4 regions of the Streptomyces sp. NPDC086519 genome follow, and region 4 is predicted to be linked to each of the others. Evidence: riboswitches for the same ligand, from Rfam matches in the RefSeq annotation. Region 4 holds a riboswitch; each other region holds the start of a gene.

What was found. Region 4 has a riboswitch for cyclic di-AMP ahead of AB0P24_RS16170 (transglycosylase SLT domain-containing protein). Riboswitches for the same ligand answer to the same signal wherever they lie in the genome.
Region 1: it holds a riboswitch for cyclic di-AMP, as region 4 does, so the genes downstream of both, AB0P24_RS28805 (M23 family metallopeptidase) here and AB0P24_RS16170 (transglycosylase SLT domain-containing protein) in region 4, are expected to answer to the same signal.
Region 2: it holds a riboswitch for cyclic di-AMP, as region 4 does, so the genes downstream of both, AB0P24_RS25170 (LysM peptidoglycan-binding domain-containing M23 family metallopeptidase) here and AB0P24_RS16170 (transglycosylase SLT domain-containing protein) in region 4, are expected to answer to the same signal.
Region 3: it holds a riboswitch for cyclic di-AMP, as region 4 does, so the genes downstream of both, AB0P24_RS36790 (transglycosylase family protein) here and AB0P24_RS16170 (transglycosylase SLT domain-containing protein) in region 4, are expected to answer to the same signal.

The regions. Positions count from the first base shown of each region.
Region 1 covers NZ_JBFBJL010000034.1:29,628-37,048, reverse strand. Annotated here, with positions in the region: gene AB0P24_RS28820 (GNAT family N-acetyltransferase) at 1-1,310, opposite strand, end outside; gene AB0P24_RS28815 (HPr family phosphocarrier protein) at 1,487-1,768, shown strand; gene AB0P24_RS28810 (GntR family transcriptional regulator) at 2,055-2,750, opposite strand; gene AB0P24_RS28805 (M23 family metallopeptidase) at 3,009-3,764, opposite strand; cyclic di-AMP (ydaO/yuaA leader) riboswitch at 3,777-3,940, opposite strand; gene AB0P24_RS28800 (pitrilysin family protein) at 4,166-5,554, opposite strand; gene AB0P24_RS28795 (pitrilysin family protein) at 5,551-6,954, opposite strand; gene AB0P24_RS28790 (DNA topoisomerase IV subunit A) at 7,233-7,421, shown strand, end outside.
Region 2 covers NZ_JBFBJL010000027.1:35,148-42,568, forward strand. Annotated here, with positions in the region: gene AB0P24_RS25145 (hypothetical protein) at 1-53, opposite strand, end outside; gene AB0P24_RS25150 (XRE family transcriptional regulator) at 241-843, opposite strand; gene AB0P24_RS25155 (N-acetyltransferase family protein) at 842-1,375, shown strand; gene AB0P24_RS25160 (TetR family transcriptional regulator C-terminal domain-containing protein) at 1,418-2,020, shown strand; gene AB0P24_RS25165 (SGNH/GDSL hydrolase family protein) at 2,056-2,841, opposite strand; gene AB0P24_RS25170 (LysM peptidoglycan-binding domain-containing M23 family metallopeptidase) at 3,091-4,074, opposite strand; cyclic di-AMP (ydaO/yuaA leader) riboswitch at 4,079-4,239, opposite strand; gene AB0P24_RS25175 (alpha-galactosidase) at 4,547-6,619, opposite strand; gene AB0P24_RS25180 (tyrosine-protein phosphatase) at 6,817-7,421, shown strand, end outside.
Region 3 covers NZ_JBFBJL010000056.1:36,645-44,065, reverse strand. Annotated here, with positions in the region: gene AB0P24_RS36810 (Ppx/GppA phosphatase family protein) at 382-1,323, opposite strand; gene AB0P24_RS36805 (DUF501 domain-containing protein) at 1,429-1,947, opposite strand; gene AB0P24_RS36800 (septum formation initiator family protein) at 1,994-2,470, opposite strand; gene eno (phosphopyruvate hydratase) at 2,587-3,873, opposite strand; gene AB0P24_RS36790 (transglycosylase family protein) at 4,271-4,942, opposite strand; cyclic di-AMP (ydaO/yuaA leader) riboswitch at 4,947-5,121, opposite strand; gene AB0P24_RS36785 (transglycosylase family protein) at 5,304-6,332, opposite strand; gene AB0P24_RS36780 (cytochrome P450) at 6,520-7,421, opposite strand, start outside.
Region 4 covers NZ_JBFBJL010000014.1:171,056-178,476, reverse strand. Annotated here, with positions in the region: gene AB0P24_RS16180 (DUF2092 domain-containing protein) at 1-817, opposite strand, end outside; gene AB0P24_RS16175 (polyprenyl synthetase family protein) at 1,100-2,110, opposite strand; cyclic di-AMP (ydaO/yuaA leader) riboswitch at 3,245-3,439, shown strand; gene AB0P24_RS16170 (transglycosylase SLT domain-containing protein) at 3,445-3,927, shown strand; gene AB0P24_RS16165 (HAD family hydrolase) at 3,941-4,747, opposite strand; gene fahA (fumarylacetoacetase) at 5,301-6,512, shown strand; gene AB0P24_RS16155 (M56 family metallopeptidase) at 6,868-7,421, shown strand, end outside.

The sequences.
Region 1 (7,421 bases), on a different contig from region 4:
GGGTTGCCGATGGACTCCAGGTACATGAGGACGACGTCGGTCTCGGGGTCGTCGTACCAGTACTGGAGGACGTCGTTGCCGGAGACGTCCGCGCGGTTGCCGGACGAGACGAAGGTGGAGACGCCCGTGGTGCCGGTGACGCCGCCGCCGCGCCGCTGCAACCGGGACAGCAGGGCGATGCCGATGGCGCCGGACTGCGCGAACAGGCCGATGCGGCCGGGGCGGGGCATCTCGGGCGCGAGGGAGGCGTTCAGCCGGACGTCGTCCGCGGTGTTGATGATCCCGAAGGCGTTGGGGCCGACGATGCGCATGCCGTACGTGCGCGCCTGCCGGACGAGCGCGCGCTGGCGCTCGCGGCCGTCGGGGCCGCTCTCCGCGTAGCCGGCCGCGAGGACGACGAGTCCCTGCACGCCGTGTTCGCCGCACTCGGTGACGACCTGGGGCACGTGCTCGGCGGGTACGGCGACCACCGCCAGGTCGACAGGGCCGTCGATGTCCCTCACCGAGCGGTGCGCGAGCACCCCGTCGACCTCCTTGAGGTCGTCCGGGAAGGCCTGGTTCACGGCGTGCAGGCGGCCGGTGTAGCCGGCGTCCCTGAGGTTGCCGAGGACGCTGCGGCCGACCCCGCCGGGCGCCCGGCCGACGCCGATCACGGCCACGGAGGAGGGCGCCAGCAGCCGTCGTACCGAACGGGCCTCCGCGCGCTGCTCGCGGGCGCGCTGCACCGCGAGGGAGCGGTCGGTGGGCTCCAGGTCGAACTCCAGGCGGACGACGCCGTCCTCGAAGCTGCGCTTCTGGGTGTAGCCGGCGTCCGTGAACACCTTGATCATCTTGCTGTTGGCGGGCAGCACCTCGGCGGCGAAGCGGCGGATCCCGCGCTCGCGCGCGACAGCGGCGATGTGCTCCAGCAGGGCGGAGGCGACGCCCCGGCCCTGGTGGGCGTCCTGGACGAGGAAGGCGACCTCGGCCTCGTCGGCGGGTGCGGAGGCGGGCGACCCGTCGGCGCCAATGCGGTCATAGCGTACGGTTGCGATGAACTCGCCGCCGATGGTGGCCGCGAGTCCCACCCTGTCCACAAAGTCGTGGTGCGTGAAGCGGTGGACGTCCTTGGCGGAGAGCCTGGGGTAGGGCGCGAAGAAGCGGTAGTACTTCGACTCGTCCGAGACCTGCTCGTAGAAGCTGACCAGGCGGTCGGCGTCATCAACGGCGATGGGTCGGATGCGCGCGGTACCGCCGTCGCGCAGCACCACGTCAGCCTCCCAGTGGGACGGGTACTCGTGCCGGTCCTGCGGGTCCGCCGGGGTCTGCATGGCCCCCAGAGTACGGCTCGCGTCCGACAATGGCGCGAGGCAGTCTGTGGAGGACGGAAGCCGGACCGAGGCCGCGGTCCGGCGGCACACCCGGAGCAACCGATGTCCGCTCCGGGGTCGCTTCACGGTATGGAAAACTGGTCTAGACAACCCTGAACACCGAAGGGCAGCATCACATGGCTGAGCGCCGCGTCAACGTCGGCTGGGCCGAGGGCCTCCACGCCCGCCCCGCTTCCATCTTCGTCCGAGCCGCCACGGCCGCAGGCGTCCCGGTGACGATCGCCAAGGCCGGGGGCAGCCCCGTCAACGCGGCCTCCATGCTGGCTGTCCTGGGGCTGGGCGCCCAGGGCGGCGAGGAAGTCGTCCTCGCCTCCGAGGCCGAGGACGCCGAGGCCGCCCTCGACCGCCTGGCCAAGCTGGTCGCCGAGGGTCTCGAGGAGCTCCCCGAGACCGTCTGAGCACCGGGCATCCGCACGTCCGGGGCCGGGCCGACTCCCACGGGGGACGGCCCGGCCCCGTCGTCCGCCCCGCATGTGCCGTCATTCCATGACAGCCGCACATGACTTCATGGCAGGGCCGCACACGGCTTTGCGAGGGATCCGCCCCCGAGTTCGTGAAGGCTCCGGCGCCCGGCTTTACCGCGGGCAGACGAAAGAAGCGCGACCGCTAATTCCCGGCGCGCGTGAATTAGGGCACAGAAAACAGGCCCCGCCGAATAACACTTCTTTGTATACGGTGCGCGTGTTAATGCCGCAGGCCCGACATGTTTACGGGGTGTTGCGAAGTCCTCACACCGTTCGCCCGTTCGGTGGTGCCGGAGAAGCGGAGCCGGTGGGAGACCGTCGAGCGCTCGGTGTGCAGTGCCGTGATCGCCCGGGCACGCTCGCCGTCGCCGCGCGCCACCGCGTCCACGATGGCGCCGTGCTCCGTCCAGGACTCCACGGGGTTGGCGGGCGTCTCCGTGGTGTACATCCAGGCGATCTTGTGCCGCAACTGGGTCAGTGTCGAGGTCAGGGCGTGGCTGCCGGAGGCCTGGGCGAGCGTCTCGTGGAACCAGCCACCCAGGGAGCGCAGGTCCTCGCTGTTGCCCCGCCTGGCCCGCTCCTGGCCCAGCCTGACCAGTCCGCGCAACACCTTCAGGTGGGCCTCGGTGCGGCGCTGGGCGGCCCGCAGAGCGCCGAGCGGCTCCAGGAGCATGCGCATCTCCAGCAGGTCGGCGGCCTCCTGCTCGGTCGGTTCGGCGACGCACGCGCCCGCATGCCGGCGCGTCACCACGAACCCCTCGGCCTCCAGGGTGCGCAGGGCCTCGCGGACCGGGACGCGCGAGACCCCGTAACGGCGGGCCAGGAGTTCCTCGGTGAGCCGGCTGCCTCGCTCGTAGACACCCGCGACGATGTCGTCCCGGATCGCCGTGCATACCGAGTGCGCCGGAATACGCATGACCGACCTCCGCCTTAATCCCCGTGAAACGCCGCCGAGTGGCGCCCGTTCCGTGACTCTATTGCAATGAGCCGGAATTTCCGACGGCGGGCCGGAATCCGGGGATATATTTTGGACACCGGGTGTACGAAAACGACGAAAGCCCCGGCACCGGGCCGGGGCTTCGGAAGATCTCACCGGATGTCGTCGGGCGTCCCCGGGACCTGGCCACGCCGCGTTTCCCACGGGGCGCGCCGCCCGGTCGCCCGCCGGCTCCTGTCAGACGTGCACGCCGTGCTTGCGGAGGTAGGCGACCGGGTCGACGTCGGAGCCGTAGTCCGGGGTGGTGCGGGCCTCGAAGTGAAGGTGGGGGCCGGTGGTGTTGCCGGTCGCGCCGGAGAGGCCGATCTGCTGGCCCGGGGTGACCTTCTGGCCCACCGAGACGCCGATGGACGAGAGGTGGCCGTACTGGGTGTACATGCCATCGGCCATCCTGATGACGATCTCGTTGCCGTACGCCCCGCCCCAGCCGGTGGAGACGACCGTGCCGGTGCCGACCGCGTGCACGACGGTGCCGCTGGCGGCGTGGAAGTCGATGCCGGTGTGGGTGCCGGAGGACCACAGGGAGCCGCCGGTCTGGTAGCCGGTGGACACGTAGGAGTCGCTGATCGGCGCGACGAAGGTGTTCAGGCGCTTGCGCTCGGCCGCGCGGGCGGCGCGCGCCTTGGCCGCGCGCTCCTTCCTGGCCTGCTCGGCGGCCTTCTGGCGGGCGGCCTCCGCGGCCGCCTTGCGCTCGGCGACGGCCTTCTGGGCCGCTGCCTGGGCGTCGATCTGCTCGGCGACGGAATCGCTCATCGTGATGACCGGGGTGAGGCCGGTCTGCTCGACGGAGTTCTCGGCGGCGAGCGCGGGGGCGGCCGAGACGGTGCCGATGACACCCGTGGTGGTGAGGGCCGCGATGCCGGCGGCCTGCGCGGTGGTGCGCTTCACCCGGCCGGGACGACGGTGCTTCCCGGAGGCGCACATGAACGCCATGTAGAGGCTGGTCCTTTCCTTCCCTCTCGCCTACCGGGTTAGCTGACGGGTTCGGAGCAGGAAGGTCTCCTACGGGCCCCCTCGCGGTACGCGCGGGCGCCCGATTCACCCCAGGGACTGCGTGGGTCCCCGGCTCCCCTGGCTCGCGCCGTACGGGGACTCGGCGATGGCTGTCCGGTGCCGCGGGCGCGGCGCACTGCCTGACGGACAGCCCGGAAGAACCTATGAGGGGCTGCTTTCAATGCCCAAACGGATCACGGCTTTTGTAGCGCATCCCACAGGGCAGACAGGCAACCTCCATCCCAATTCGGACATTCGAGAGCCCTGGTGGCCGTCGGCCACCAGGGCTCCGCACGCGCGCGTGGAGTTGCGTGCAGCTGCTCCGCCGGAGTCGCGTGCGGCTACTCCGCCGCGACGACCGTGACGCCGCCGATGCCGAGGGCCTCGACGGGCTCCTTGATCTGCGCCGCGTCCCCGACCAGGACGGTCACCAGGCGGTCCACCGGGAAGGCGTTCACGACCGCCGCGGTGGCCTCCACCGTGCCGGTGCCCGCGAGTTGCCGGTAGAGCGTGGCCTGGAAGTCGTCGGGCAGGTGCTGCTCGACCTGGTCGGCCAGGGTGCCCGCGACGGCCGCCGCCGTCTCGTACTTGAGCGGCGCCACCCCAACGAGGTTCTGCACGGCCACGTCGCGCTCGGCGTCCGTGAGTCCCTCGGCGGCGAGCGTGCGCAGCACCGTCCACAGGTCGGTCAGCGCCGGGCCGGTGTTCGGGGTGTCCACGGAGCCGCTGATGGCGAGCATCGAGGCGCCGGTGCCGTCGGGGGCGGAGCGCAGGACCTGCCCGAAGGAGCGGACGCCGTAGGTGTAGCCCTTCTCCTCGCGCAGGACGCGGTCCAGACGGGAGGTGAGGGTGCCGCCCAGGCAGTAGGTGCCGAGCACCTGGGCGGGCCAGACGCGGTCGTGCCGGTCGGGGCCGACGCGGCCGATCAGCAGCTGGGTCTGGACGGCGCCGGGGCGGTCCACGATGACGACCCGGCCGGTGTCGTCGGCGGAGACGGGCGGGACCGGCCGGGGCTGGGCGGTGGAGCCGCGCCAGGCGCCCAGGGTCTCGCCGAGCAGCTCGTCGAGGTCGATGCCGGTCAGGTCGCCGACGACGACCGCGGTGGCCGTGGCGGGGCGGACGTGCCGGTCGTAGAACGCGCGGACGGCGGTCGCGTCGATCTTCTCGACCGTGTCCTCGGTGCCCTGGCGCGGCCGGGACATCCGCACGGTGGCCGGGAACAGCTCCTTGTAGAGCTCCTTGGCGGCCCGGCGGCTGGGGTTGGCCAGCTCGTGCGGGATCTCGTCGAGGCGGTTGCGGACCAGCCGTTCGACCTCGCTCTCGGCGAAGGCGGGCGCCCTGAGGGCGTCGGAGAGCAGCCCGAGGCCCTTGGCGAGCCGGGAGGCCGGGACCTCCAGGCTGATCCGGACGCCGGGGTGGTCGGCGTGCGCGTCGAGGGTGGCGCCGGCCCGCTCCAGCTCGGCGGCGAACTCCTCGGCGGAGTGCTTGTCGGTGCCCTCGGAGAAGGCGCGCGCCATGATCGTGGCGACGCCGTCCAGGCCGGCCGGCTCGGCGTCCAGGGGCGCGTCCAGGAGTACCTCGACGGCGACGACCTGCTGGCCGGGTCGGTGGCAGCGCAGCACGGTCAGGCCGTTGTCCAGGGTGCCGCGCTCGGGGGCGGGGAAGGCCCAGGGCCTGGCCTCGCCGGGCTGCGGCCGGGGGTGGAAGTCCATGGTGGCGAGCTCGGTCACTTGGCCGTCTCCTCGTTCTCGTTGCCGGCCTCTACGGTCGCTTCCTGCTCCGGGTCCTCGCCGCGCCCCGCCTCCTGGGTGTGCTCCGCGGACTCCGCGGACAGCGGCTCGTAGACGAGCACCGCGCGGTTGTCGGGACGCAGGCGGGCCTTGGCGACCTCCTGGACCTCCTCGGGGGTGATCTGGAGAACGCGCTGGACGGCGGTCAGGGCGAGCTGCGGGTCGCCGAACAGGACGGCGAACCGGCACAGTTCGTCGGCGCGGCCCGCGACGGTGCCGAGCCGGTCCAGCCACTCGCGCTCCAACTGGGCCTGGGCGCGCTCCATCTCCTCGGGCGTCGGGCCCTCCGCGGCGAACCGGGCGAGCTCCTCGTCGATGGCGGCCTCGATGACCGGCACCTCGACGTCACCTGAGGTCTTCACGTCGAGCCAGCCCAGGGAGGGCGCCCCGGCGAGCCGCAGCAGCCCGAAGCCGGCGGCGACGGCCGTGCGGTCGCGCCGCACCAGGCGGTTGTAGAGCCGGGAGGACTCGCCGCCGCCGAGGACGGTGAGGGCCAGGTCGGCCGCGTCGGACGCGCGCGTGCCGTCCTCCGGGAGCCGGTAGGCGGCCATCAACGCGCGTGCGGGCACCTCCTCCACGACGACCTCGCGCAGCTGTTCGCCGATGACGTCGGGCAGCGAGCCGTCGCGCGGGGTGGGCTTGCCGTCGTGCGCCGGGATGGAACCGAAGTACTTCTCGATCCAGGCGAGCGTCTGTTCCGGGTCGATGTCGCCGACGACCGACAGGACGGCGTTGTTGGGCGCGTAGTAGGTGCGGAAGAACGCGCGGGCGTCCTCCAGGGTGGCCGCGTCCAGGTCCGCCATCGAGCCGATCGGCGTGTGGTGGTAGGGGTGGCCCTCCGGGTAGGCGAGCGCGGTCAGCTTCTCGAAGGCGGTGCCGTAGGGGACGTTGTCGTAGCGCTGGCGGCGCTCGTTCTTGACGACGTCCCGCTGGTTCTCCATCGACTCGTCGTCGAGGGCGGCGAGCAGGGAGCCCATGCGGTCGGCCTCCAGCCAGAGGGCGAGCTCCAGCTGGTGGGTGGGCATGGTCTCGAAGTAGTTGGTGCGCTCGAAGCTGGTGGTGCCGTTGAGCGAGCCGCCGGCGCCCTGGACGAGCTCGAAGTGGCCGTTGCCCTTCACCTGGGCGGAGCCCTGGAACATCAGGTGCTCGAAAAGGTGAGCCAGGCCGGTACGGCCCTTGACTTCGTGCCGGGAACCGACGTCGTACCAGAGGCAGACCGCCGCGACCGGGGTCAGGTGGTCCTCGGAGAGCACCACGCGCAGACCGTTGGCCAAGCGGTGCTCGGTCGCTGCCAGGCCTCCGGAGCCTGTCTCGGCCGTGGTCGTGTGACCCATGGGCATGTACGTCCCTTCGCTCGCGGAAGCGGTCTCGAACCGCGGTTTTTATGCCGGTCCTGCCACTGTATGCAAGCGTGCGGGGACCCGGCGAAGTTCCCGCACGACGTACGCCCACAGCGGATCGCACGGGCGGATCGCGTAGCCTGCGTCCCACCCGCCCTGTGACGGCTTCCGGCACCGGGGCGGGCCGCGGCGACCGGGCCCTGGCCCGGGTTGTCAGTGCCGCGGTCCACAATGGTCCGCGTCAGATCCGTTCACGCATGAGCAAGGAGCCGGCAGCGATGGCCCGCCGCAGCACGAAGACCCCGCCGCCCGACGACGCGTTCGAGGAGAGGATCCTCGACATCGACGTCGTGGACGAGATGCGCGGCTCCTACCTCGAGTACGCGTACTCGGTCATCTACTCGCGCGCCCTGCCGGACGCCCGCGACGGCCTCAAGCCGGTGCACCGCCGGATCGTCTACCAGATG
Region 2 (7,421 bases), on a different contig from region 4:
ACACTGCTGAGGCTGCCCGAGCGGGCGGGGTCGAGCGCGATGACGCGGCTCATGGTGGCGTGGTAGCCATGGGGGTGTGCGGCCGTTGCCGGAGGAGGAGGGTGGCGGCGGTGAGCGCGCCGAGCAGCGCGAGGGCGGCACGTCCAGGTCGGTGGCGACCGCGGCGAGCGCGGGCTGCACGGCGTAGTTGTCACCTGTCGCGGCCGGCAGGAGCGTGCCGCCGCGGGGCGGCGGGCCGGCTCACGGCTGGGTGTCGCGGGTGAGGACGACGGCGTAACGGCACTCGGAGCCGGTGGTGTTGGCGAAGACGCGCTCGGCCGGCGCGCCGAGTTCGATGGTGTCGCCGGCCTCGAGTTCGTGGACCGTGTCGCCGTCGTGGAAGGTGAGGCGGCCGTCGAGGACCCAGACGAGCTGCCGTACGAAGGCGAAGGCCGCGGCCGGGTAGGGCACCCGGGCTCCGGCGGGCAGCCGGATCTCGGCGATCTCCGCCGGGAAGCGCGGGCCCGTGATCTGGCGGCGCCGGTAGCCGGTGCCGGGATCGCGCCATTCGGCGGCGTCGGCGCCGCGCCGCACGCCCGGCACGTCCGCCTCGGACTCCCGCGCGCCCTCGGCGAGGGCCAGCAGCGAGGCGACGCTGAGCTGGAAGGCGGCGGACAGCTTGCCGAGCACGACCGCGGTGGGGCTGCTCTCGCCGCGTTCGATCCGGCTGATCATCGCCGAGGAGACACCTGAGGCGTCCGCGAGCTGCGCCAGCGTCCAGCGGCGGCGCTCCCGCTCGATGCGGACACGCGCGGCGATCTGCCGCACCAGGGGGTCCGCCAAGGGTTCTACTATGTTGGACATGAATCCAATATACGAGAGAAGCCTGGTGACGGTACGCCGGGCCCGTCCCGGCGACGAGGAGGCCGTCCGGGCGATCCGCAATCACGCGATCGGGCACTCGACGGCCCTGTGGACCGAGACCCCGCAGTCCCCCGCCGAGGGCGCAGCCTGGTTCGCCGCCCACCTGGAGCGCGGGTCGGCACTCGTGGCCGAGACGGCCGAGACGGCCGAAGCGCCGGGCGAGGTGGCCGGGTTCGCGGTCTACGGCCCGTGGCGCGCGCTGGACGGCTACCGGCACACGGTGGAGGACTCCGTCTACGTCCGCGAGGGCAGGTACGGGCTCGGCATCGGCTCCGCACTGCTGGGCCCCCTCATCGCCTCGGCGCGCGCGGCCGGCCACCATGTGATGATCGCCGGCATCGAGGCGCAGAACGCCGCGTCGATCCGGCTGCACGACCGGTTCGGCTTCGAGCACGTGGGCACGGTCCGGGAGGCGGGCACCAAGTTCGGGCGCCGGCTGGACCTCACGCTCATGCGGCTGCCGCTGGCCTGAGACGGCAACGCGGGCGGCGGGTGGACCGATTAGGGTGACCGCGTGGCGAGAGTGCGGTTGAGCGTGGCCGAGCGGCGGGAGGAACTGCTGCGGGCCGCCATCGGGCAGATCGAGGCGCGGGGCGTGTCGGCGGTGCGGATCGCCGATGTGGCCTCGGCCCTCGGGGTGAGCAACGCACTGGTGCTGTACCACTTCTCGACGAAGGAGAAGCTGGTCGCCGCCGCCTTCACCTACGCCGCCGAGGACGACCTGGCGCATCTGCGCAAACTGCTGGGCCGCCGTACGTCGGCGTTGCGCCGGCTGCGGGCGGCGGTGCGCTGGTACGCGCCGACGGGGCAGGCGAAGGGCTGGCGGCTGTGGATCGAGGGCTGGGCGGCGGCGCTGCGGGAACCGGCGCTGCGGGACGTCACCAAAGGCCTCGATCGGCAGTGGAAGGCGGCGATCGCCGAGGTCATCGCCGAAGGGGTGGCGGCCGGTGAGTTCCGGTGCCCCGACCCCGCGGCGGCGGCGCTGCGGCTGACCGCGCTGCTCGACGGGCTCGCCGTCCAGTTGACGTCGTACCCGGGTTCCGTGCCCCGCGCCCGGGCGCAGGAGTGGGCGGACGAGGCGCTGGCGCGCGAACTGGGCCTGCCCGGGCAGCAGTAAGGGGCGGCCCGCGATGAGGCCACCCCTTGCACGCCTCAGGCCACGGAAGCGATCCGCATCTTGATGTCGTCCGGGGAGAGCGCCCCCTTGGCCGTCACGTGATCGCCGGAGGACTCGCCGCGCAGCCGGCGACCGATCCAGGGGACCAGGTACTCGCGGGCCCAGTGCACGTCGTCGCGGCGGACCTCCAGGGTGCCGCGGGGCGGCAGCGGCGGCCACGGCTGGTCCGGGTCGGCCGGTACCTCGACGCCGAGCACCTGGCCGGCGCGCAGCGCGACGCGCGTGTGCCCCTCGGGCGAGAGGTGCAGGCGGTCGCCGTCCCAGGCCCGGCGGTCCTGCACGGTCTTCAGGGACCACAGGTCCAGGACCGGGCAGCCGTAGCGGTCGGCGATGGCCCGGACGTGCCCGTTGTACGTGGCGATCTTGCCGCGCAGATGCTTGAGGACGGGCACGCCCCGGGTGTCGAATCCGGTGGTCACCAATACGGTGCCGATGGCCTCGGTCAGCTGGGCCACGGCCCGCTCGAACCGCTCGGCCACCTCGTCGGGGTCGGTGCCGGGGCGGATGATGTCGTTGCCGCCCGCACAGAAGGAGACCAGGTCCGGGGCGAGTGCCAGGGCCTGCGGCACCTGGTCCGCCACGATCTGGTCGAGCAGCTTCCCGCGTACGGCGAGGTTGGTGTACTCGAAGTCGCCCTCGGGGCGCCGGTCCGACAGCAGTACCGCGAACCGGTCGGCCCAGCCGACGAACGCCCCGTCGGGGCCGGGGTCGCCGACGCCCTCGGTGAAGCTGTCCCCCACCGCCACGTACGACCCGATCACTGATGCCTTGTCACTCTTCGAATCGTCTGCCACGTCGGACCATGATTCACCTTCGGTTGTGACCTACGCGACCGTAATAAGGGGTTGACGTTCGGTGAGATAAGACACTTTTAAATACTTTGCCAAGCCTGGAATAAGGCTCTGACCAGCAGCGTTGACGTGTCGATCGCCAGAGCCGGAAGTCAGGTCCCAGACAGGTCTCCGGTGTGTGCCGCAGCAGGCTGCGCGTCAGACCGGCGGGGCGCCGGGTCAGCCGACGGCGAGACCCTTCGAGCGGAGGTAGGCGACCGGGTCCACGTCCGAGCCGTAGTCGGGGGTGGTGCGGATCTCGAAGTGGAGGTGCGGTCCGGTGACGTTGCCGGTCGCGCCGGAGAGGCCGATCTGCCGGCCCGCGGTCACGGTCTGGCCGACCGAGACGGAGAGGGCGGAGAGGTGGCCGTACTGCGCGTAGTAGCCGTCGGCGAGCCGGATGACGACCTGGTTGCCGTAGGCGCCGCCCCAGCCCGCCGTGACGACCGTGCCCGTGCCGACGGCCTTGACCGGGGTGCCGGTGGGGACGACGAAGTCGACGCCCGTGTGGTGGCCGCTGGACCACATGCCGCCGGCGACGTGGTAGCCGGTGCCGAGGGTGGCACCGGTGACCGGGAGAGTGAAGCCGGCGGCGGTCGCCGCCGAACCGCCCGAGGAGGAAGCCGAGGACGGGGAGGAGGAAAGCGAGGACGGGGAGGAGGAAGGCGAGGGCGAGGAGGAAGGCGCGGAGGGCGAAGGCGAGAACGACGACTGCGAGTTCGACCGCCCCTCGGAGCGGAAGCCGAACTCCTCGGTGTCCGTCGTCGCGGCGTGCCGGCCGCCGAGCGTGAGCCTGAGGCCGGGGTGGATCAGCGAGGGGTTGTCACCGACGGCCTGCCGGTTGTCGGCGTAGAGCCGGGGCCAGCCACCGCGGAGGTGCTGCTCGCGGGCGATCTTCGAAAGACAGTCACCGGGCACCACCGTGTAGACGCGGTGCACGGAATTCTGCGCGGCCGTCTTCCGCACCGCGGTCTTCTCGACCGTCGAAAGCGACTGTGTGGCCTTTTCGGAAACGGACTCGGAAACGGACTGCGGGGTGGCCGCGTGGGCGCCCGTGGCCCCCATGAGCGGCAGGGCCAGCGCGGCGCCACCGGTTCCGGCGACGGCCATCGAACGGGTGAGACGCTGGGTCTTGGGGCGGCGGTGCTTACCCTTCGCGGGCATGGCGCATTCCTCTCCGGCGCCTGCGAGGTGAGCTGTCGGGTTCGGGCTGGAGCTGCCCGGCCACGCACCATGGCGTGACTGCACCCCGAGCCGTCCCGGGAACCGGAACAGGCTGTCTTACCTGGTGGGTCCCCCGCTCCTGCCGGGCACGGGTGAGTGTGTGTGGGGACTCCGGGCGGCGGCAGGATTCGGCGTTCCGCCCGGATGTGTGGCGAACGTAAGCGAGTACGACACACACGGACAAGCACCTGGTTCCGCCTGTCCGAGTTCCGCTTGATCCGTTACCGGAAATCCCGGTGACCCTCCGTGAATTCCAGCTCTTTCGTTTTTCCCATCACCGCGAAAAACACCGGAATTACGTGAACATGACGCGCGACGGACGGTCACGAATATGACGCTCCTCACGCACGTCACACCACGTCCCCTTATTCCGGACCGAGTTGCGACAAAGGATCTAATTCGGGCATACGTATCAGATCCGGCGAAGCCGGATGACTGCCGCATCCAGGTCGCCCTTCAGTCCGGTGCGCAGCCCGTGGTGCAGCAGGACGGCACCCCGGTGCACTTCGCCCGTTTCACGGCATTCGTACGACGCCGTCGGGTCCAGGCCCCGCAGCCGCAGCGCCGGCGCCGGCTCGCCGTAGCTCTGGGCCTGGAGCCAGGCGAGGACGACGGTCTCATCGCCGAGCGTGTACTGCACCGCGCTGAGCCCGCCGGTCGGCGGCCGCAGCCGGAACTGGTCGCCACGCTGCACCAGCGGCCGGATCTCCTTGTAGAGCTCCACCCAGCGGCCGGCCTCGGCGAGCTCCTCCTCGGTCCACCGCGAGAGGTCGCCGCCGACGCCGAGCGCCCCGGCCATCGAGCTGACGAAGCGGAAGCGCAGACTGCTGACGCGGCCGTTGAGCTGGTGGTTCGGGCTGTCGGTGACCCAGGCGGACATCACCCGGGCGGGGTGGATCTGACTGAAGCCGTGCTGGATGGCGAGGCGGTCCAGCGGGTCGGTGTTGTCGGAGGTCCACACCTCGTCGGTACGGCTCATGATGCCGAGGTCGATCCGCCCGCCACCGCCGGAGCAGGACTCGATGGCGACATCCGGGTGGGCCGCGCGGAGCCGGTCGAGCAGGGCGTACAGCCCGCGGACATGGTCGACCCACAGGCGCTGCGGGTAGGGCTCGCCGGGCCAGCCCGCGTCGGTGAAGCAGCGGTTGAAGTCCCACTTGACGTAGTCGATCGGGGCGCTGGACAGCAGGGTGTCGAGTTGCTCCCAGAGGTACTGCTGGACGTCCTCGCGGGCGAGGTTGAGAACGAGCTGGTTGCGCAGTTCCGTCCGCTTCCGCCCCTGCTGGTACTGCACCCAGTCGGGGTGGGCGCGGTACAGGTCGCTGTCCGGGTTCACCATCTCGGGCTCCACCCAGATGCCGAACTGCATGCCGAGGGCGTGCACGTAGTCGGCGAGGGGCTTGAGGCCCTTGGGGAAGCGGTCGGGGTTGGGTGTCCAGTCGCCGAGTCCGGCGCGGTCGCTGGTACGGGCGCCGAACCAGCCGTCGTCCACCACGAACAGCTCGACACCGATCGCGGCCGCCCGGCGGGCGAGTGTGGCCTGCTGGTCCTCCGAGATGTCGAAGGTGGTGGCCTCCCAGGAGTTGAACAGCACCGGCCGGTCCCGGTCGGCGTCCGGGATGACGTAGGCCCGCTGGTAGGCGTGCCAGGCACGGCTCGCCCCGCCGAAGCCGCCGTCGGTCCACAGGCCCGCGAAGACCGGGCTGGTGTACGACTCCCCCTCGGCCAGCATCAGCAGGCCCGAGTCGTCGTAGCCGGCGCCGCCGGTGATCTGCACGCGCGCGTCGGGGAGCTGGGCGACCGCGATGCGCCAGGAGCCGGACCAGCCGAGGGCGCACCCCCAGACCTCGCCGCGCTCCTCGGTGGCGTCGGTGTCGAGAGCGACCCAGGGCAGGTGCTGGTGGCCGGTGTGGCCGCGGCGGCTGCCGATGACCTTCTCACCGTAGGTGAGCGGGCCCCTGGCGAGCCGGGACTCGGCGGCCCAGCGGCCGTGCAGTTGGGAGAGCCGCCAGCCCTCGCGGTCGGGCAGGGTCCAGGTGGCGGGGTCGGCGCGCAGCAGCTCCACGCGCGCGTGCCCCTCGTTGCCGACGGTCACCCAGCGTTCGACGACGTCACCGCGCATCCGGTAGTGCAGCGTGATGACGATGCCGTCGTCCGTGAAGCGCAACCGGAGTTCGTCGTCCTCGACCTCGTACGACGCGAAGGTCCACTCGGTGCCGCGCCGCTCCTCGGTGCGCACGGACAGGGCGGGGCGCACGAACCGGGGCCCGCCCTCGACCGGGTACTCCTCGCGGCCGTCGAGCGGCGACTCGAAGGGCCAGTAGCCGGGCAGCACCCGGGTGCTGAGCTCCTCGGCGTCGGCGAGCTGGATTCTGGCGCCCCAGTGCAGGTGGAGCAGCTCGTCGGCCTCCGTCAGATGCAGCGCGTAGCTGCTGCCCGGGCCCGACAGGAGCCACGTACGACCGTTTTCGGCGATGTCCACCATCGAGAAACCTCACACAGGGGCCAACAGATCCGCTCAAGCACCAACATCATCAATGGCCACGGGCTCCGGAATCAAGGGCTTCGGGTCCTCAAGGCGCCGCCTGTGGACAACTCACTGCCCGCGGAAACCGATGTCGTATCGTCGAGCCAGTGCCCGTCGACGAGCCGCGCCGACGGGGCCGACCGGGAGGAGCCCCCGTGACGCAGCAGGTCCCGTCCACCGAGCCCGAGCTGACCGGGGTGCGCAACTTCCGTGACGTGGGTGGCCTGCCGACCGTGGACGGGCGGCGGGTGCGTCCGGGTGTGCTGTTCCGCAGCGGTCATCTGGCGCACGCGACGGAGCAGGACGCGGAGTTCCTCGCCTCGCTCGGCCTGCACACGGTCTTCGACTTCCGCAACGCCGCCGACCAGAAGCTGGAGGGCCCGGACGTCGAGCTGCCCGGCGTGCGGAACGTGAACCTGCCGCTGACCGACCCCGCGCACGGCGCCGACTTCTGGATGATGGTCCGTGAGGGCGACCTCGACCAGCTGCACGGGCTCCTGGGCGACGGCAAGGCCGCGGCCCGGATGGTCAGCTCCTACCGCGCGATCGTCAAGGAGCGCACCGGCGAGCACTCGCACGTGCTGCACGCGCTCGCCGAGGACAGCGTCCCGGCGCTGATGCACTGCGCGGCCGGCAAGGACCGGGCCGGTGTCTCCATAGCCGTGACGCTGCTCGCGGTGGGCGTGGAGCGGGACGCGATCGTCGCCGACTACCTGGAGTCCAACGCCAAGCACCGCCGATACAAGGTGCGGCGCAGCGG
Region 3 (7,421 bases), on a different contig from region 4:
GTTGTGCTACACTCCGCGGCCCACGTGACGCAGGTCATGGTGACCGGCGGGAACCCACTTCCGATACGACCCGTTGTCAATGCCGCGTGAGCTGCCTCTCCAGGCTTCCGGGGGCGCCGTGAGGGCATCCGACGCCACCCTCGGGACCAAGCCCCGAATCGCCTTCGAAACGCTCTCCTGAGCACGCACTCGGGGCTGTTGAGCCCCCGAACGGCCGAAGAGTCCCCAGCGGACCCCCCACCTGCACCGAATTCCTTGTGAAGAACTTCACGAACTTTCCCGCCGGGCCGCCACGGCACGGCGTGTCACGGGCCGCTCTTCACGCTCACCCGACGTCTCACCTGCTCATCCGAGGCCGCCGGCCGGAGTCCGGCGGCGTCTCTAGGCGATGGACCAGGCGATCCCGTCGAGGATGTCGTGCTCGCTCACCACGACCTCCGTCGCGCCCACTCGCTCCATGATCGACTGGAGGACGAGGGCACCGGCGCCGATGACGTCGACGCGGCCGGGGTGCATGGAGGGGATCGCGGCCCGCTCGGCGTGGGTCGAGCGCAGCAGCCACTCGGTGATCTCCCGGACCCGGGCGTAGGGGATGCGGGAGTGGTGGATGGCCGCGGAGTCGTACTCCGGCAGGTCCTGGTGGATGGCGGCGAGGGTGGTGACGGAGCCGGCGAGACCGACCAGGGTGTGCGCCTCGCGCAGCGGTACGGTCTCCTCCGCGAGGTCGAGGGCACGCTCGATGTCGGCCCGCATGGAGGCGGTCTCGGCCTCGGTGGGCGGGTCGCTGACGTGCCCCTCGCGCACGAGATGCCGCTCGGTCATCCGCACGCACCCGACGTCCACGGACCGCGCGGCCCGCACGTGCTCGTCGCCCACGACGAACTCCGTCGAACCGCCGCCGATGTCCACGACCAGGAACGGCTTGGCGAGGTCGTCGCGTCCCGTCAGCTCCTTCGTCGCGCCCGTGAAGGAGAACTCGGCCTCCTGGTCGCCGCTGATGACCTCCGGCTCGACGCCGAGGATGTCCAGCACGCCGCGCACGAACTCGTCCCGGTTCTCGGCGTCACGGGACGCGGACGTGGCCACGAACCGCAGCCGCTCCGCGCCGTACTCCTTGATGACCGCCGCGTACTCCCGGCAGGCCGCGAACGTCCGTGCCAGCGCCTCGGGCGCGAGCCGCCCCGTCCGGTCCACCCCCTGCCCCAGCCGCACGATCACCATCCGCCGGTCCAGATCGACGAGCTCCCCCGTCTCGGGGTTCGCGTCGGCGACGAGCAGCCGGATGGAGTTGGTACCGCAATCGATGGCGGCGACGCGGGTCATGGCGGTGGGTTCCTTCTCTGTTCGTGACTTCTCGGCCGACCGAGTCGGGTGGGGGATGGTCGGAGGCCTCGGGGGTCCAGGGGGCCGGAGCCCCCTGGGGGATCGTCACTCGCCGGTGACCACGCAGGCGCCCTTGGCCCACCACTCGGGCAGCATGGCGATCGCCTCGTCGCCGAGCGGGTTGACGCCCGGTCCCGCCGCCAGCGAGTGGGCCACCAGGACGTGCAGGCACTTCACCCGGTCCGGCATACCGCCGGCGCTGGGGAACCCGGTGAGCTCCTCGATCTCGTCCCGGCGCCGGATGTAGTCCTCGTGCGCGGCCCGGTACGCCGCCGCCAGCTCCGGATCGCTCTCCAGCCGCGCCGTCATCTCCTTCATCACGCCGTTGGCCTCAAGGGTGCCGATCGCCGAGGCGGCCTTGGGGCACGTCAGGTAGTACAGCGTCGGGAACGGCGTCCCGTCCGGCAGCCGCGGCGCGGTCTCCACGACGTCCGGCTGCCCGCACGGGCACCGGTGCGCGATCGCCCGCAGGCCGCGCGGCGGCCGCCCGAGCTGCTGCTTGAAGGCCTCGACGTCCGCGTCGGTCGGCTCGGTACGCGGAGTGGAGGGAGGAGCCGTTTCCATGCCTGTCTTTCTGCTCTGCTGCACAACTGCTGTGTTGTCCTGCTGCTCACCGGTCGGACGCGTCGGACTTGTCGACGCCGTCCCAGACGTTCGCGTACCAGGGCCGGTCGGCCGCCCCGAGGTAGGCGTGCGCCCGCTTGACGGCACCGGGGTCGATCACGACGTACCCCGTCTCCCCCGGCATCACGAAGTGCAGCCGCTCCCGGATCTGCTGCTCGGCGTACGCGTCGTCCTGCCACCGCGCCTTGAGGTCCCGCAGCTGCTCGACCCGCTGCCGGGCCTGCTGCCGCTGGCGTTCGAGGTCGGAGATCTCGGCGCGCTGGGAGACGTACTGCCGCATCGGGTAGGCGAGCGCCACGACCATCGTGCACAGCACGATCGCGAGCAGCGCGGCGCGGCCGGTGAGCCGGGAGCGGCGGGCCTGGCGCCGGGTCTGGGAGCGGTAGACCCGGGCAGCCGTCTGCTCGCCGAGCAGCTTGAGCCTGGTCGCGGTGGAGAACCGGTCCCGGTCCTTCACGGCCATGTCCCCGCCTCCCTGGTCGCCCTGATACGTGCGTACGTCCCCGGACACGGTACGGGACCGGGTACGGGGACGTACGTGCGACTGGCTAGGCCTTACCCTCTACGGGCCGTACGGGCTCAGCCCTTGAAGCGGGGGAACGCGCTGCGGCCCGCGTACACCGCCGCGTCGTCGAGGATCTCCTCGATGCGCAGCAGCTGGTTGTACTTGGCGACGCGCTCGGAGCGGGCCGGGGCGCCGGTCTTGATCTGGCCGCAGTTGGTGGCGACGGCGAGGTCGGCGATGGTGACGTCCTCGGTCTCGCCGGAGCGGTGCGACATCATGCACTTGAAGCCGTTGCGCTGGGCGAGCTCGACGGCGTCCAGGGTCTCGGTCAGGGAACCGATCTGGTTCACCTTCACCAGCAGGGCGTTGGCGGTGCCCTCCTCGATGCCGCGGGCGAGGCGCTCCGGGTTGGTGACGAACAGGTCGTCGCCGACGATCTGGACCTTGTCGCCGAGCTTGTCGGTGAGGACCTTCCAGCCGGCCCAGTCGTCCTCGAACAGCGGGTCCTCGATGGAGACCAGCGGGTAGGCGGCGACGAGCTCCTCGTAGTACTCGGTCATCTCGGCGGCCGAGCGGGACTTGCCCTCGAACTCGTACTTGCCGTCCTTGTAGAACTCGGACGCGGCGACGTCGAGCGCGAGCGCGATCTGCTCACCGGGGACGTAACCGGCCTGCTTGATGGCCTCCAGGATGAGGTCCAGCGCGGCGCGGTTGGACTCCAGGTTCGGGGCGAAGCCGCCCTCGTCGCCGAGGCCGGTGGCCAGGCCCTTGCCCTTCAGGACCTTCTTGAGGGTGTGGTAGACCTCGGCACCCCAGCGCAGCGCCTCGGAGAAGGACTCCGCGCCGATCGGGGCGATCATGAACTCCTGGATGTCGACGTTGGAGTCCGCGTGCGAGCCGCCGTTGAGGATGTTCATCATCGGCACCGGCAGCAGGTGCGCGTTCGGGCCGCCCAGGTAGCGGAAGAGGGGGAGGTCGGAGGCCTCGGAGGCGGCGTGCGCGACGGCGAGGGAGACGCCGAGGATGGCGTTGGCGCCGAGCGAGCCCTTGTTGTCGGTGGCGTCCAGGTCGAACATGGCCTGGTCGATCAGGCGCTGCTCGGTGGCGTCGTAGCCGACCAGCTCCGGGCCGATCTGCTCGATGACGGCGAGGACGGCCTTCTCGACGCCCTTGCCCTGGTAGCGGTTGGGGTCGCCGTCACGGAGCTCGATGGCCTCGAAGGCACCGGTGGAGGCGCCGGACGGGACGGCGGCACGACCCGTGCTGCCGTCGTCGAGGCCGACCTCGACCTCGACCGTGGGGTTGCCTCGGGAGTCCAGGATTTCCCGGGCTACGACGACGTCGATGGACGGCACGAGCATCTCCTTCTTGGGATGTGACGCTGGTTGTGCGGGGCGCACGCGGGCCTCGTCGGCCCTTGCTCAGCCTTGCGACTAGAGCCTAACCGTCCCGGGCCCGTCGGCCGGCACGACCGACCGGCCCGTGGACACACAGACGGTACTCATTGTTCACGCGCGGAACAAAGGGGGGCCGGGTGAAGAACGGAAGAAGAGCGGACCAAGAAGGGGGCGGCAGGGCGGCGGCAAAGAGAAACCCGCCCCGGTGCGTACGGGGGGAGACGCACCGGAGCGGGGGTTTGCGGGGGGGCGGGGGCGGCCCTCACGCGGTCTCCACTATGGGGACCGCGGCTGTGCGGGAGCTGTGGTCCAGCCGGGCGCCGCTCAGGACCGGCGGACGCTCGGCGCCGCGCCCGTGCCCTTACCTGAGGTGGAGCTGCTGGCCCGGGTAGATGAAGTCGGCGTCGTCGACGATGCCCTTGTTCAGCTTGAACAGCGCCTGCCAGCCGCCCTTGACCTTGTGCTTCGCGGCGATGGAGCTGAGGGTGTCGCCCTTGACGACCTTGTACTCGCCGTCACCCTTCTTGACCTTCTTGCCGGTCGGGGTGGTGACGGTCTTCTTGGCGGCCGGGCGCTCGGCGGAGCGGGAGGCGGCCTGGGAACCGGTCGAGCGGGTGCTGGTGCCGCCGCTCGACGAGCCGGCGGAGCCGCCGGTGTAGGTGGCGCCGGACAGGCCCTTGCCGCAGACCGGCCAGGCGCCCTTGCCCTGGGCGGCGAGGACCTTCTCGGCGATCGCGATCTGCTGTGCCTTGGTGGCCTGGTTGGCCTGCGCGGCGTACTGCGTGCCGCCGTACGCGGCCCAGGTGGAGGCGGAGAACTGAAGGCCGCCGTAGTAGCCGTTGCCGGTGTTGATGGCCCAGTTGCCGCCCGACTCGCACTGCGCGACGGCGTCCCATTCGGAGGCGGTGGCGGCGGAGGCGCTGCCGGCCGCCATCAGCGGGGCGGCCACGGCGACGCCGGTGACACCGGCGACAGCGATGGCGCGGACGGCCTTGGACGGACGACGGTGCTTGCCCTTGCCGGAGAACAGCATGGATCGATCCCCTCACCGACGCCTGCGAGGTGAGCTGTCGGGTTCGGGCCGGTTGAGTTGCCCGGCCGCACACCCGTGTGTCGGTGCGCGGCTTCACCCCGAGCCGGATCGGCAGCCTCGACTACCGGTCCCGGCACTTACCTTGGGTCCCCCGCTCCTGCCTACGGCGCTTGACGCGACGACTGTTCCCGGACGGCCGCTGGCAGGACTCGGCGTTGCGACAGCCGGGGCTCGTGGTGACGAGCGGTCTTGACCGTAAACAGGGCATCCGGCGAATTTCAAAGATGATCAGGGCTTCTGAGACTCATCCCACACTTTCACCAAACCGGACATTAACCACGAAGCGGGGCGTCAACTCCCGCTACTTTTCGTCCGATTCGCTGCCGAGTTTCAGGGTCTGACCGGGGGCGATGGCGTTCGGGTCGGTACCGATGTCGGCCTTGTTCGCGGCGTAGAGCGCGCGCCACCCGCCGTCGAGGTCAAGGGAGTCGGCGATGGAGGCGAGGGTGTCGCCCTCGCGGACGGTGTAGGTACCACTGTCGCGGGAGGCGTGACGACCGGCGGAGGTGGCGCTCTGACCATTTGTCACGTTTTCGTCCGCCGAGCCGCCGCGGTGCTTGCCGCCACTACTGACGGCTCCCGTGTCGACCAGACTCCAAGAGCCTCCGGTCTGCCACGAATTGTCCGAGTCATCGGCCTCGGGAGTGACGGGATTCCCGCTCGCCTTCGAGGTGCCGGATCCGGAGTCGGAGTCGGAGGATTCCGACTTGTCCGTCTTGGTGGATTTGCTGGGAGTGCCCGCCTTGGAGTCCCCGCCCGCGCTCACACTCGGAGAAGGAGTGGCGGATTGACTCCCCGAGTCCGCGGCGCCCGAGGAGGAGCCGGAACCTGAACCGGACGACGAGGAGGACGAGGAGGACGAATCCGACAGCCCGGAGGACGAGTCCGACGAGCCGGAGGAACCGGACGAACCATCCGACCCGCCGAGTCCCGTGTCGACGTTCACCGAGGCGTCGGCGGAGGAGAGCCCGGCGAGCAGGGCGCAGGTCCGCCAGGGCTTGGTGCCCTGGTCGGCGAGTATCTTCTCGGCGACCGCGATCTGCTGCGAACGGCTCGCCTGGTCCGGCGTCGCGGCGTAGTCCGTGCCCCCGTACTTCGCCCAGTCGTCCAGGGACATCTGGAGGCCGCCGTAGTAGCCGTTGCCGCTGTCGGCGCTCCAGGAGCCGCCGCTCTCGCACTCGGCCACCTGGTCCCAGGTGGAGCCGTCGGCCGCGTGGGCGCTCACCGCGCCGAGGAGCGGGATGGCGATGGCGGAGCCGGTCACCCCGGCCGCGACGAGGAGGGCCGGAGCCTGACGGGGGCGACGGTGACGACCGTTCCCGGAGAGCATGCGGAAACCTTTCGAGCGACAGTGGTGACCGGCGCGGCGGGTCCCGCAGGGCGCCGCGCTGATGCGGTGAACGTATCGGCAGACGATCACTCGTCACAAGTTAATGCCGCGCAGATCACGTGAAGATCACAGAGTTGAGCGCTAATCAACTTTTGCCTGCGCGGGCCGGTACGGGCTCCGGCACCGCTCAGCGGTCGACGGGTGTGAACTCCACGGGGAGCGTGCGCAGTCCGCGCATGATGAGGCCGCCGCGCCACCGCAACTCGCTCTCGTCCACCGCGAGTCGCAGATCGGGAAGGCGGGTGAGCAGGCCGGCGAGCGCGGTCTGCCCCTCCAGGCGGGCGAGCGGGGCGCCGAGGCAGTAGTGGATGCCGTGTCCGTATCCGAGGTGCTGGTTGTCGCGCCGTGCGAGGTCGAGGGTGTCCGGCTCGGCGAACCGCTGCGGGTCCCGGTCCGCCGCGGCCAGGACGACCAGGACCGGATCGCCGGGCGCGATGTGCTGCCCGCCGATGGTGACCGGCTCGGTGGCGAACCGCCAGGTGGCCACCTCCACCGGCCCGTCGTAGCGCAGCAGTTCCTCGACACCGGTCTCCAGCAGCCCGCGCTCGCCGGCGGCGAGGGAGTCCCGCAGCCGGACGCGCTGCTCGGGGTGGGTGAGCAGGGCGTACGTCCCGTTCCCGATCAGGTTGACGGTCGTCTCGAACCCGGCGAACAACAGGATGAACGCCATGGCCGCGGCCTCGTTCTCGGTGAGGTGCTCACCGTGGTCCGAGGCCCGGATGAGGCCGGAGATGAGGTCCTCGCCGGGACCGGCCTCCGCGGGCAGCGCCTCCCGCTTCCGGTGGATCAGCTCGGCCAGATACCCGCGCATCTTCTTCACGGACCGCGCGACCCCGCCCCGCGGCCCTCCCCCCTGCCCTGCCTTCGTATGCCGCAGCATCATTCCCGCCCAGTCCCGGAAGTCGTCCTGGTCCTCGGGCGGGACGCCGAGCAGGTCGCAGATGGCGTAGATGGGGAGCGGAAAGGCGAACTCGTGGATGAGGTCGGCCTCGCCGCGCTCCGCGAACCCGTCGATGAGCCGGTCGGTCA
Region 4 (7,421 bases):
GGGTGTAGCCGACGTCGACCACGGCCGCGCCGCCGCTCGACGGCGTGAGCGTGAACTTCAGCGGTGTGCCGGTCCTGGCGTCCACCGCGATGCTGATCGCGCCGGCCGTCGTACCGGACTGCTTGGGCTTGATGACGAGCCGGTAGGCGTCGCGGCCGGCGACCTGGGCGGTGCCGTCGACGGTCACCGAGGTGGTGCCGTCGACCGACTTGAGGAACTCGTCGGCGAAGTCCTTGGGCGTGGCCGGTACTTCGTGCTGCTCGGCCTTGCCGGAGTCGGCGGCGGTGGAGTGGTAGACCTCGTTGGACTTGCTGTCGTAGCCCCACACGTCGGTGCCGTTGTGGATGAGGCTGTACTCGGCGCCGCTCTCCAGCACCGACACCTTCTGCTTCTCGGGGCCGTCGGCGGCCACTCGCAGGGTGTGCACGCCGGAGGCCAGCTCGGTGAGCTTGCCGGTCGGGTCGGCGGACGAGCCGCCGCCGCTGCCCTGGGTCGCCCCGGACAGCAGGCTGCTCTCCAGACCGCCGAGGTCGGGCAGGCCGAGGTCGGTGCTGATCTTCACGGTGCCGGACAGTTGCTGCACGTCCGACTTGGCGATCTTGTCGATGAGTTCCTGCGCGGTGATCTTCGGCAGGTCGGGGTCACCGGAGTCGGCGAGCGCCGGGACCAGGCCGATGGTGGCCGCGGCCACCCCCACCACCGCGAGCGGGACGCCGTACCGTGCGGCCTTGCGACGCCGCTCGGCTCGCAACTCGTCGCGCAGCTCGTCGTCGGCCTGCGCGGCCCCCGTGCTGTCGTCGGATTCGTACGGTGCCATGTGTGCCTTACCTCCGTCGTCGGCGGCGGCCGTCCTCGCACGTGTCCCACCCTGAGCCGCCATTCTCACCCGAACCGGTGAGTGGTGGTGATTTCCGTGGTTTCCATCTCACCAAATGGGGCGCGCGGAAGCGTCAGACCACGGAGCCAACTCCATGTACACCTGCGGTATGACACAAGGGTGGAGGCGCCTTCCGTGACCCGTAGGGGTCGTACGGCGAAGGCGCCTCCTGTCACGTGCCGTAGGGCGCGACCGCTGCGGGGCCGGCAGGGCCCGCCGGAGTCATCCGGCGCGGTGCACCACCGCGTCGCACAGCTCCACCAGCGCGGCCTTCGGATCGCACTCCGGGAGCGGAGCCAGCACGGCCCGCGCCTCCTCCGCGTACCGGACCGCGTCCCGGCGAGCCAGCTCCAGCGCGGGATGCGCCCGGAGCGCCGCCAGGGCCTCCGCGTGCCGCGCGTCGTCCGTGAGGTCGGAGTCCAGCAGTTCGCACAGGGCGATGTCCTCGGCCAGCCCCAGCCGGGCCGCCCGTTCCCGCAGCCGCAGCACCGGAAGCGTGGGCACGCCCTCGCGGAGGTCGGTTCCCGGGGTCTTCCCGGACTCCTGGGAGTCGGAGGCGATGTCCAGGACGTCGTCGGCGAGCTGGAAGGCGACACCGAGACGTTCGCCGTACTGGGTGAGGACGTCGACGACCGTCTCGTCGGCGCCGGACAGCATCGCGCCGAAGCGGCAGGAGACAGCGACCAGCGAGCCGGTCTTGCCGCCCAGCACGTCGAGGTAGTGCTCTACCGGGTCACGGCCGTCCGTCGGACCCGCCGTCTCCAGGATCTGGCCGGTCACCAGCCGTTCGAACGCGAGGGCCTGGACCCGGACCGCCTCGGGACCGAGGTCGGCGAGGATCTGGGAGGCGCGGGCGAAGAGGAAGTCACCCGTGAGGACGGCGAGCGAATTACCCCAGCGGGTGTTGGCGCTGTCGACACCGCGTCGCACGGAGGCCTCGTCCATGACGTCGTCGTGGTAGAGCGTGGCCAGGTGCGTGAGCTCGACGACGACGGCCGACGGCACGACACCCGGCGCGTACGGGTCGCCGAACTGCGCGGCGAGCATCACCAGCAGCGGACGGAACCGCTTCCCCCCGGCCCGTACGAGGTGCTGCGCGGCCTCCGTGATGAACGGGACCTCGCTCTTGGTGGCTTCTAGCAAGCCTTCCTCGACAGCCGTCAATCCGGCCTGGACATCGGCTTCCAGAGCCTGGTCCCGCACGCTCAGCCCGAACGGCCCGACGACGGTCACGAGGGGTCTCCTGTCTGCTGGTGTCTACTGGCGATTACACGGTTTGTCGATAGGTCGCTGCCATCACTCAAGTCAGCGTATCCGGTCAGGTTTCGATCACCGATAGCGCCCACGGTTACACCCCGGGCGCTATCGGATCACGACCGTTATGTTTTTGATCAGCCGATACGACCCGACATCCACTGACTTAACAGGAAGTGCGGACAGTTGTCCCGAACCATGGCGCAGGCCGTGTCCCGCACCGGGGCGGACGCCGGGTTCGAGCCCGGGGACGCGCCCGGCGTCCCGTCCCGCGACGAGTCTCCCGACTGACTGCTGCCCGGAAACCGCCCTTTCTCTCCCGGCTCTCCCGGCTCTCCCGGCCGACATCACCTGCCCGGGCGTACCCCCTCCGCCGGCCGTCGAAGCCGACGGAGGCACCCGATGCGCGCACGGCGACACCTCGCGCACCTCCGCACGCCCTTCTTCCACGAGATCACGCACGACGCCCTCCGCCTCCCCTTGATCTGCATCCCCTCGATCGGAGCGGCCATCACGGCCCGCGTCACGGACGACCACCATGACAACGACACGCACCGCAGCGGAGGTTCCGCCCTCGCGGCGGACACGCGCCCCGGAGGAGGCTCCCGGGGGCCCGCCCCCCACCCCCAACATGACGAGCGTCACGTACCCACCCCACGGCCACCGGGTGCTCCGGAGGGTTGAGGGGGGGCCGAGCGGCGAGGCGGACTCGCGCCGGACACAGACCAGCAATTCGGACTTATGGCTGAAATTGACCCTAATGTCGCCCATTCCATCACTCCGAAGCGGGCGATTCATGCAAATGCGGGCGGGGTTTTAAAATGTTGAACCCTGAAATAGACGGATTCCATGAATCCCTCATGTCTGATTTGCGGTTATTGCGTTCCCGTGAAGTAGGTCACGTGACCTGGGCGACACCAGGCCACAAGCCGCCCCGTTCTTCCCTTTACCCGTGGGCCAGTTGAGGATTGGCGACCGCAAAGGATCAAGTACCACATACGCCTCAGTTCAAGGTCAATCGGTGTGTTCTGTGAATCGACCACTTGTTTCGGACATGTGCTCTCGCATACGTTCCCGCTCGCCGGGCGGACGCCGAATCCTGCCGCCGCCCGTCTTGACCCATCGACGAGTCCATTCGCAGGCAGGAGCGGGGGAACCAGGTAAGTCGCCGGACCGGGCGGCCGACGTCACCAACAGACGTCGTTCCGGAACGGCTAGGGGTGAAGTCGCATCGTCTTCGGGCGGTGCGGCCGGGCACTCCCCGGGCCCGAACCCGACAGCTCACCTCGCAGGCGACGGAGAGGAACTTCGCCATGCCTGCTGCCGTTCAGAACCGCCGTACCCGCATCGCCCGCACGCTCGTCGTCGCCTGCACCGGCGCCGCCCTCCTCGGCCTCCCGCTCATCGGGGCGACCGCCGCCTCCGCCGCCACCTCCTCCACCACCACGGCGGCCTCGACGACCCTCGCCGGGTACCCGAACAACCTCGACGGCTGGATCCGCGAGTCGCTCGCGATCATGTCGGAGAAGCACATCCCGGGCACCTACAACGGCATCTACCGCAACGTGATGCGGGAGTCCTCCGGCAACCCGAGGGCCATCAACCTCTGGGACTCCAACGCGGCCGCCGGCATCCCCTCCAAGGGCCTGCTCCAGGTGATCGCCCCGACGTTCAACACCTACCACGTGGCCGGCACGTCGTTCGACATCTACGACCCGGTCGCGAACATCACCGCCGCCTGCAACTACGCCGCCGCGCGGTACGGCTCGATCGACAACGTGCACGGCGCGTACTGATCGACGCCCCGCGTCAGTCGAAGAGTCTTTCGAGGACGACGGCGATGCCGTCGTCCTCGTTCGACGTGGTGATCTCGTCGGCCAGCGCCTTGAGTTCGGGGTGGGCGTTGCCCATCGCCACCCCGTAGGCGGCCCACTCGAACATGGGGATGTCGTTGGGCATGTCACCGAAGGCGATGGCCTGTTCGGAGTTCAGTCCCAGATGGTCGGCGGCCAGCGCGAGCCCGGTCGCCTTGGTCACCCCGCACGGCTGGAGCTCGACGGTCCCCGGCCCCGACATGGTGACCGTCGCCAGCGATCCGACCACCGAGCGGGCGGTGGCCGCCAGTTCGTCGTCGGACAGGGTGTGGTGGCGCAGCAGCACCTTGCTGATGGGCGCGCACCACAGGTCGTCACGCCGGGCGACGCGCAGCGCGGGCAGGGTGGGGTGGGGCATCAGATAGCCCGGCTCGATGAGCGTGAGCCCGTCCACGCCGTCCTGGTCGACGGCCGCGTACACCTGGCCGACCTCGGCCTCGATCTTGCCGAGCGCGGTCTCCGCCAGCTCCCGGTCCAGGGTGACCGACCACAGCAGCCGGTCCGCGCCGGCGTCGTACACCTGCGCGCCCTGGCCGCAGACCGCGAGTCCCGTGCAGCCGAGGTCGTCGAGGAGGGGGCGCACTCTCGGCGCGGGGCGGCCGGTCACCACGAGGTGCCGGGCACCGGCCCGGCCGGCCCGCGCGAGTGCGGCGAGCGACCGTTCCGAAAGGGTGTCGTCGGCACGCAGCAGCGTGCCGTCCAGGTCGGTGGCGACCAGTGAGTACGGGGAGGGTGCGACCATGATCAGAGAATACGGACAGCACGTCCCTGCGACTCACCACGTGTTTCGGCCTCAAGTGGCGCCCGCTGTCGCCGTGCTGGGGCCGGTTGACGCCTTTCGTCCTGTGCCGGTCCACGGCGACCGTCCGCACCCGCTCCGGTTCGGGCACCGGTCTCTGCTGGAACCACTCGCCATGGCCGACGAAGGCCTCCACCGGTTCGATGCCCTCGTCCCGGTCAGCGGACAGTCGCCGAACTTGACGATCGGGCCCGGCACGTCCCGGTCCGCCTCGAACGGCACGCTGACGGCATTCCTGGCCACGGGTCCCCCCACGGGTCCCCCTACGAACCGGACCCACCCCGCCCGTGTCCCCCAAAGGACGCCAAGCCGGAATCGACCACTCCGACAAGGCGTATCGGGACATTGCGAACTCTTTAGACACTGCCACGACAGTCGACTCACCCGTAACGTGTGGCGCGACCACATGGAATGCCGCGCAACGCCATAGAGACGTCGCCACATGGTCGGCCCCGTGCGGCACGGATGAGAGTGAGGCAGTCACCCCATGCCCCCCTTGCCCCCTTTCGAGGTCCCCGAGGGTGACCCCTTCGGCCCGCACAACCTTCCGTACGGCGTGTTCTCGACCTCCGGGAGCGCGGAACGGAGGGTCGGCGTCCGCCTCGGAGACCACGTCCTCGACGCCGGCGCCGCGGCCCTCGCGCTCGGCTCCCCGTACGCCTCCCTGCTCGCCCGCCCCACCCTCAACCCGCTGCTGGCCGCGGGCCGCACCGCCTGGTCGGACGTACGGCGCGCCCTGACCGCCTGGGTGACCGTGCCCGCGCACCGCGAGACGCTCACCCCCCTTTTCCACCCGCTGCCCGAGGTGACCCTGCACCTCCCGTTCGAGGTCGCCGACTACGTCGACTTCTACGCCTCGGAGAACCACGCCCGAAACGCCGGCCGCATCTTCCGCCCCGACGCCGCCGAACCGCTCACCCCCAACTGGAAGCACCTGCCGATCGGTTACCACGGCCGCGCGGGCACGGTCGTGGTGTCCGGGACGGACGTCGTACGGCCGTCGGGACAGCGGAAGGCGCCGTCGGACCCGGCACCGGTGTTCGGCCCGTCGGCACGGCTGGACATCGAGGCCGAGGTCGGTTTCGTCGTCGGTACGCCGTCGGCACAGGGCAGGCCGGTGGCGCTGGCCGACTTCAGGGAGCACGTGTTCGGCCTGTGCCTGCTGAACGACTGGTCGGCGCGGGACATCCAGGCCTGGGAGTACGTCCCGCTCGGCCCGTTCCTCGGCAAGTCGTTCGCCACCTCGGTCTCGGCGTGGGTCACTCCCCTGGACGCGCTGGAGGCGGCACGGGTCGCCCCGCCGAGGCGGACGCATCCGCTGCTGCCGTACCTCGACGACGCGACCGAGGAGCCCGCCGGTTACGATCTGCGGATCTCGATCGCGATCAACGGGCACACGGTGTCCGAGCCGCCGTTCTCCACCATGTACTGGACCGCCGCCCAACAACTCGCCCACATGACGGTCAACGGCGCCTCCCTGCGCACCGGAGACCTGTACGGCTCCGGCACGGTGAGCGGCACGGAGCCCGGGCAGCGCGGGTCGCTGCTGGAACTGACCTGGAACGGACGCGATCCCCTCGAACTCCCGGACGGAAAGCGGACATACCTGGAGGACGGCGACGTGGTGACGCTGTCGGGGTGGGCCCCGGGGCCGGGCGGCAGCCGCGTGGGGCTCGGGGAGGTCGGGGGGCGGATCGTGGCGGGGTGAGGGAGACGGCCGGGACGGCCCTGCTCACCGAGGCGAGCAAGGACTTCGTGACCGGGCGCGGGCGGCGGGAGCCGCGGGCGGGCAGGCACCGGAGGCGTCGCGGGTGCCGGCCCCTCGCCAACCGCCGGGCCCACGAGGGGGCGCCCGGATCGTCGTCGACACCTGACTCCGGGCACCCCGCACCGTCATACTGACGGGACACGCACCATGCGATGCGCCCGCACGCGCACCATGCGAAGCGTCGGCGCGCGCATCACATGAGTGCCGGCGCACGCGCCATGTCCACGCGGCGGCGTATCACCCCCGCACCACCACCGTCACACGTCTCCGATCAGGAAACGGAGCCCGCCCCGGCATGACCGTCTGCCTGCTCCTGCTGACCGCCGTCGCCCTGACGGCCGCCGTACCCGCGCCGCGCGCCCTGGTGCGGTCCCTGTGGCCGGAGCGGGAACCGGTGGTCGGGCTGTGGGTGTGGCAGTGCCTGGTCGCCACCGTGCTGATGTGCTGCCTGGCCGCGCTGGCCCTGGGCGCGGCGGCCGTCTTCCACACGGTGCGCGACCGGGTGTTCGCGCCGGCGCCACCGGCGGTCACCGCCGCCTACGACCTCTCCGTCGCACCCCTGTGGGCGGTCGCGCTCACGGTCCTGCTGGCGTCCGGGGCCGCGTGGACGACGGCGATGCTCGCCCGCGAACTGGTCGAGGCCCGACGGCACCGGGACCAGACCCGCGCACACCTGCGCGAGCGGGCACCCGAACTGCCGGCGGGGCTGCCCACGGCACGCGGACCGATGCTGGTGCTGGAGGACGAGTACCCGGACGCCTGGTGGATGCCCGGCCACCCGCCGCAGCTGGTCGTGACCACGGGGGCACTGCACCGCCTCACCGACCACCAGCTCGACGCCGTGCTCAC